Regions from separate parts of the Bacillus cereus group sp. MYBK79-1 genome, predicted to be linked through region 1. Evidence: predicted binding sites of a transcription regulator. Region 1 holds the regulator's gene; the other holds the start of a gene.

Region 1 (3,891 bases):
TTTGTATACTCTACATATCTACGATGTACCGTCGCTTTTGAAACGTTATGCCCAAAGCCGCGAAGCGTCGCTGCAATTTCTTCAAAAGTTAATTCATTCCGGCGTAAACGTACAATTTCCTCAATTGGCACTTCTTTTTTCTCACGCCCTATACTTAAATGACGATTTTTCAAATTATTCTCCGGACGAAATCCTTTCTCTACCGCTCTTTGCATGCCACGTTTAATTTTCAAATTGTGGATCTTTCTTTGATACTCTTCAACAATCCCAATTATATCTAGCACCATCGAATCAGAGTCAGAGAGTTCTAATTCTCCATTATGCGTATGCGTATATACTTTTATTCCCTCTTTATGTAAACAGTGCATTAATGCAATTTTCGCATTCCCTCTACCAAGGCGCGTTTCATCTTGTATGAGAAGTACATCAATTTGTTCATCGCGAATTGTATCTAGCACTTCTAATATGCCATCACGTTCAATTGTATAACCGCTAGCCTGCTCCTCAATCACCTTTGCAACATTCATTTGATAGCGCTCAGCTAAATGCAATAATTCATCTTTTTGACGCAATAATGATGTTTCCTGTTCTTCTTTTGTTGTGCTCACACGTGCATAAATAATTGCATTCATTTTGAACCCTTCTTTCTCACTATATTTTCCTTATAGTGTATCATAAATTCGCCTTTCGTTCGAACTTATGTTTGTAGAATGTTTTTTCGCATGTTATACTTATTAATAAGAAAAATGAAAGAAAACGAGGTGTTAGAAAACATGGAAAAGTTAACGAAACGCCAGCAAGACATTCTCGACTTTATTAAGCTAAAAGTACAAGAAAAAGGATATCCACCTTCCGTACGCGAAATCGGTCAAGCAGTCGGCCTCGCTTCTAGTTCTACAGTGCACGGACATTTATCACGACTAGAAGAAAAAGGATATATTCGACGCGATCCAACAAAACCACGAGCAATTGAAATTTTAGGTGACAACCGAATGGATACAGAAACACAATCTGTTATTCAAGTTCCAATTGTCGGAAAAGTTACTGCTGGATTACCGATTACAGCAGTTGAAAGTGTAGAAGATCACTTCCCACTTCCAGCTAGCATTGTTGCTGGAGCAGACCAAGTGTTTATGTTACGTATTTCTGGAGATAGTATGATTGAAGCTGGTATTTTCGATGGAGATTTAGTTGTTGTTCGCCAACAACAGTCTGCATATAATGGTGAAATTGTAGTCGCTTTAACAGAAGATAACGAAGCAACTGTTAAACGTTTCTATAAGGAAAAAGACCATTTCCGTCTACAACCGGAAAACTCTTCATTAGAGCCTATCATTTTAAAACAAGTGTCAGTTATCGGCAAAGTAATTGGCGTATATCGTGATTTACATTAAAAATAATAAAAGAAGATAATTACCTTATTTATATACGGTAATTATCTTCTTTTTTGTATTTTGATAGATTTTCATACATTCTATTACTTACGAACGAGTTTCAATCGTCACATCGCCAGCAGCTGTTTTACCGCTAATCTTTTTACTACCATTTCCAATAGTTATATTTTTATTTTCTTCATTAAAAATCATTACGTCGCCAGCAGCGCTTTGCCCAGTTATTACTGCATCTTGTGGTTTTTCTAATAAAGTAATATCTACATCCCCAGCAGTTGAACTTGCCTCTACATCATACTTAGGATCATGATCCACAACATATACATCCCCGCTAGCCGTTTTCGCTGTTACTTTCCCTATTACCTTTTTTAAATTCACCTCACCAGCTTTTGTAGACCCCTCCACACTCTTAGCTGTGACATGCTTCAAATCTACTTCTCCAGCAAGTGTCCCAACACTTACACGATCACTTTTCACATCACTTATTTCTATTTGTCCAGCTGATGAATTTATTTTTATCTCCTGGTAAGAACGTTCTGGTACAAATATAGTCACTGCAGACGTTTGAAACTTGAAATTGTAAAAAGAAAAATCAAATGAAGCACCTTTTTCTCTTTCCCCAATAATTTTTAATGTGTCACCATCTTCAGCAATACGGATTTCTTGTTTACGTACATCTCCTGATTGCTTTACATAAAAAGAAGAATCGGGAGATTTTTGGACAACAATATCCCCAGCATCTAACTTAACTTCTATATTTTTTAGTATTTCATTTTTAATTACATCTTCTTTATTTCCTTCTTCTGCAGTTTGCACTGCTTTTTCATATGTTTGTGAAATCCCAATTACTCCAATAATGATACAAGCGATTGCTACTAACAATATTTTTTTCATCATCTACTCCCCTTTTATCATTTTGAAGTTCCATATTACATAACGTACGCATAACTTTTTAAACCACTTCGTACTATAATAAGCGATAATACATAACAACAAACCTACTCCAACAAACGTTATACTAACGAATACATCCAACCATATAAAAGTACCCATAAATACTTTTGCAATAACGAAAAATGGTGTCACTACACTAGCAATCCCACCGACCCAAAAAGAAAATATAAAAGCGATAATTGCAACTAACGGGCCCAATACAATAATGAAATTAAACAAACTAAGTCCAACCGCTGCCATAACAGCCCTTGTTATATTCGAAGTAGATGGGTCCTTTTTCATTTCATCAAAGCGATACAAAGCAAGTAAATCTTTCGCAATTACTTTCGGCGAGCCAAGACCCTTTATTATTTCCGATTCAGTTTTTCCTTCTTCTTTCCCAAACTGAAAATGCTCTTCATAATCAAATAAAATATCTTTCCTCTCTTCTTCCGGTAACTTTCTAAGATGACTTGATAATTCTTTAAGAAACTGTTCTTTACTCATCCCATTCCACCCCTTCAATAATTTCTTGTACGCCTTTTGCAAAATCACGCCACTCTGTTACTAACAAATTCAGTTGCGTTTCCCCTTGCTCCGTTAGTTGATAATATTTACGAGGCGGCCCCTCCGTAGATTCTTTCAAATACGTTTGAAAATATCCTTCTTTCGTTAAACGACGTAATAAAGGATACACTGACCCTTCCGATATTAAAAATTTATTTGAGATTTGCTGAACAAGTTCATAACCGTAACAATCCTTACGTTTCACAAGTGCTAAAACACACAGTTCTAACACGCCTTTTTTAAACTGAACGTTCAAGGCCAATCCCCCTTTCTCATTCCAGTACTATTCAATACACGGTACCTGTTATATCCATAATATACCACTTAGTATTATTCATTGCAAGGTACTCATTTATATTTACCCCCTAAATGTAGAAAACGTACAAATAAAAGCCTGAATAATGTCCTGTTATAACCGGCCATCACTCAGGCTTTTATTCGATTCGAACTGTATGAATACAAAAATCCATTCACTCTTTCCCCTCTAAGAACCAACTTCCATTTGTGACCCTAATAAATTTCGAAATACACCTTTTCTCTCTTTAGCCAATTGATTAAATTCACCTTTTTGAACAATTTCACCTTTTCCTAAAACAATAACTTGATCTGCATTGCGGATCGTAGATAACCGATGCGCAATAACAACAATAGTCATCTTTCCTTTCAATCTTTCTATTGCTGATTGGATCTTCACCTCATTTTCAGCATCTAATGCACTCGTAGCTTCATCTAATACTAAAATGGACGGTTGTCTTAAAATAGCTCGAGCTAGTACAAGTCGTTGACGTTCACCACCTGAAAGTCTTACTCCACGATCTCCAATGAGAGTATCAAGCCCTTTTGGCAGTATTCGTACAAATTCAGCTGCCGCCGCAAAATCTAATGCAGTCCAAATTTGTTCTTCACTCACATTCGGCTCAATCATCAATAAATTTTCTCTTATGCTTGCATTAAATAAAAAATGATCTTGTGGCACATAACTAATAGCCCGTCTCAATGA
Region 2 (3,891 bases), on a different contig from region 1:
TCATTCGCTACTTGTTTTCGAATAAATAAATGCGAATCCGCCATTGAAGCGACTTGAGGTAAGTGCGTAATACAAAGCACTTGTGAGTTTACTGATACTCGATAAATTTTTTCCGCAATAGCCTGTGCGACCCGGCCACTTACACCAGTATCCACCTCATCAAAAATAACTGATGCAACACCTTGATGCTTAGAAAAAATGCTTTTTAAAGCTAAAATAATACGAGATAACTCTCCGCCAGAAGCGACCTTTGAAAGTGGTTTTAGTGGCTCACCTGGATTTGTTGAAATATAAAATTCCACATGATCGTAGCCATCCGCCGTAAGTCTTACCGGCGCTCCTTCTACAAGAGGCTCTTCAGCATTTCCTACTCGCTTCATGATTCTCACTTCAAATTTTGTTTTTTCCATATATAATTCTTTTAATTCCTGATGAATGGCATTTGTAAGATGCTCTGCAAGTTCATGACGCATATTACTTAACAACGTTGCTTCTTTCAGAATAACACTTTCTAATTCCTTTAACTGCTTCTTCGTCGTTTCAATATGAACGTCTTTATTTTCAATCGTAAAAATTTCTTGTTCAATTTTATCAGCATACGCTAAAATCTCTTCTACAGTATTTCCATATTTTCTCTTTAGCATACGAATTTCATTTAAACGCGTTTCAATTTCGTCTAAACGATTCGGATCATATTCCATCATATCGAGCTTTTCTCTCAGTTGATACGCAACTTCTTCTAATAAGTAATAGCTATTTGCAATTGAGTCATGATTTTCTTGATACACTTCATCTAAATGTGTAATACTCTCCATTTGTCCCATTGCGCTTCTTACATTATCTAATCCTTGTCCGTCCGCGCTTAATGAGCGATATGCATCGCCTAATGCTTTGTAAATTTTTTCAAAATTAGAAATTTGCAATCGTTCTTCAGTTAATTCATTTTCTTCATCCATCTTTAAATCCGCCTTACGGATTTCTTCATGCTGGAATTGAATTAAATCTAAGCGATGCGCCATTTGTTGTTCATTTTCACTTAACGATTTTAACTGTTTTTTTAACTTCTCATAATCAGCGTATACGTTTTGATATATATCCAATTGTTTAACAATACGCTCTCCATCAAAATGATCGAGCATAAATAAATGTCGCTCTTCATTCATTAAGTCTTGCGTTTCGTGCTGCCCATGAATATCAACAAGTGTTTTCCCAATTTCTTTTAATATACTAAGGGTAACTAGTTTCCCATTTACACGACATACACTTTTTCCATTTGCAGCGATATCACGCTTCAAAATAATCATGCCGTCTTCGATTTCTATGTCCAACTCTTCTGCCTTTTCAATACATGGATGCTTATCATCTTCTACATAAAATAGCCCCTCTATCTCAGCTTTTTCTGTTCCGTATCGAACAAATTCCGCTGAACCACGGCCACCTACAAGTAAACTAATCGCATCAATAATAATCGATTTTCCGGCCCCTGTTTCACCACTTAAAACCGTTAATCCTTTTTGAAAAGAAATATTTAATGCCTCAATAATAGCAAAGTTTCTAATCGATAATTCCGATAACAATGCCCCATTCACCTCGTTATAAACTAATCCCCTATTAAGGGCTTTTCTCAGTTCTTTATTCAAATAGTCATACTATATATTTGTATGTATAAATTACTTTTCTAACCGCTCCATTGTACCAAACATTCGTTTTACGGGTCAATCCACCTATTTTCTAATTTTATTCAAAGAAAATATTATATTACAATTAAGAATTCACATTTTTAACCAATAAAAATATCCTGTTCACTTTCCACTTTACAGAGGAAAGCAAACAAGATTTTTTTATTACAACATATTTAAGAAACGATCAGAGACAACACCTGTATCTTCAGGTGTACGGCAAATAATTAAGCAAGTATCATCACCACAGATGGTTCCGATGATCTCATCCCACTCTAAATGATCAATAAGTGCTCCAAGTGAATGAGCGTTACCAGGCAATGTTTTTAGCACAAGCATATGTCCTGCCGTGTCTAATTTTACAAATGAATCCACTAGATTGCGTTTTAATTTTTGTAACGGGTTAAATCGTTGATCTGCTGGCAAGCTATATTTATAGCGACCATCATGTAATGGCACTTTCACTAAGTGCAGTTCTTTAATATCGCGCGATACTGTTGCTTGCGTTACATTAAATCCCTCATTACGTAAAATATCAACTAATTCATCTTGTGTTTCAATTTCTTTGTTTGCAATAATTTCCCTGATTTTAATATGGCGCTGACCTTTATTCATACATTTGCACCTCACACTATCTCTTACCATAGTTTAAACATTGGTATACTTCACTTATTTATGTTAACTTATAATTCGTTGCTTGTACACAATTGTTTTTACAATCATTATACAATTACAACAAAAAGAGGAACAACATATGTTATTCCCCTTTTCCTTTTTGTTTTAGGACATCATGCGCCTCTGTAACTACTTGCTCAACAGAAACTGGAGATTGATTTTCACCATTCTCACGTTCACCATGCCATTTCAAATGAATTAAAAATTCAATATTACCATCCCCGCCCGTAATTGGTGAGAATGTTAAACCTTCTACATCGTATCCTTCTTTTATAGCAAAGTCGACAATCATTTCCACGACAGCCTCGTGTACTTTTCGATCACGAACGATACCTTTTTTCCCAACTTGCTCTCTTCCAGCTTCAAACTGTGGTTTAATTAACGCTGCTACATCCCCATTAGGCATAAGCATTGTTTTTAAAACCGGCAGTATAAGCTTTAATGATATAAATGAAACATCGATACTAGCAAATTGCGGTAAACCACGTTCTAAGTCTGCTGGTGTCACGTAACGGAAGTTTGTCCGTTCCATTACGACAACACGCTCATCTTGACGCAATTTCCACGCAAGCTGATTGTATCCTACATCTAATGCATAAGATAATTTCGCTCCGTTTTGAAGCGCACAATCTGTAAAGCCACCAGTTGATGAACCAATATCTATCATAACTTTATCTTGTAAATTCAGATGAAATGTCTCTAATGCCTTTTCAAGTTTATAACCACCACGGCTTACATACGGCATAACTTGTCCCTTCACCGTAATCTCTGTATCTTGTGGGATTTTCTCTCCTGGCTTATCAAGTCTCATCTCATTCGCATATACGAGTCCCGCCATAACGGCGCGTTTTGCTTTCTCACGTGTTTCTATAAGCCCTCGTTCTACTAATAGTACATCTACTCTTTCTTTTTTTGTACTCATTTGTTACGCCCTTTTTTGTTTTGATGGAATCATTGTATGAATACGGTCTACAACAGCATCTGTCGTTAAACCAATTTCTTCTAATAATTTTGTTACACTACCGTGCTCTATGAAACGGTCTGGAATACCCATTCGTTCAATTAACGCACTATGGTACCCGTTCTCAGATGCAAATTCAACTACTCCCGTTCCAAAACCACCAATTAAGCAAGCTTCTTCAATCGTTAAAATCGGTATATTGTTCCCTAAGAGATCATGTAAATATGCTTCATCCATCGGTTTAATAAAGCGAGCGTTCACTACTTTCACTGAAACTCCAGCCTTTTCAAGACGCTCAGCTGCTTCCATTGCCATTGGTATTGTCGTACCAAATGTTAAAATAGCCGCTTGTGTACCTTCTTTTAACGTTTCCCAAGTACCGATTGGAATCGCCTTTAATTCTTCATCCATATGAACACCAAGTCCATTACCGCGCGCATAACGTAATGCGATTGGTCCATCTTCATATTGCATCGCCGTATATACTAAATGTTGCCCTTCATTTTCATCTTTCGGCATCATAAGTACCATATTCGGCAAATGACGTAAGAATGAGATGTCAAATACACCTTGATG

What was found. The regulator LexA, encoded in region 1, represses DNA repair genes until DNA is damaged. The targets are predictions, from matches to a motif close to CGAACATATGTTCG.
Positions count from the first base shown of each region.
Region 2: the regulator LexA is predicted to act here: its motif matches at 1,697-1,710, upstream of recN (DNA repair protein RecN).

Region 1 is NZ_JBQAEO010000004.1:289,847-293,737, forward strand. It holds gene ACTFOB_RS10190 (YneB family resolvase-like protein) at 1-632, opposite strand, end outside; gene lexA (transcriptional repressor LexA) at 774-1,394, shown strand; gene ACTFOB_RS10200 (DUF4097 family beta strand repeat-containing protein) at 1,482-2,288, opposite strand; gene ACTFOB_RS10205 (DUF1700 domain-containing protein) at 2,289-2,831, opposite strand; gene ACTFOB_RS10210 (PadR family transcriptional regulator) at 2,824-3,147, opposite strand; gene ACTFOB_RS10215 (ABC transporter ATP-binding protein) at 3,376-3,891, opposite strand, start outside.
Region 2 is NZ_JBQAEO010000010.1:165,428-169,318, reverse strand. It holds gene recN (DNA repair protein RecN) at 1-1,577, opposite strand, end outside; gene argR (arginine repressor ArgR) at 1,845-2,294, opposite strand; gene ACTFOB_RS17440 (TlyA family RNA methyltransferase) at 2,437-3,276, opposite strand; gene dxs (1-deoxy-D-xylulose-5-phosphate synthase) at 3,280-3,891, opposite strand, start outside.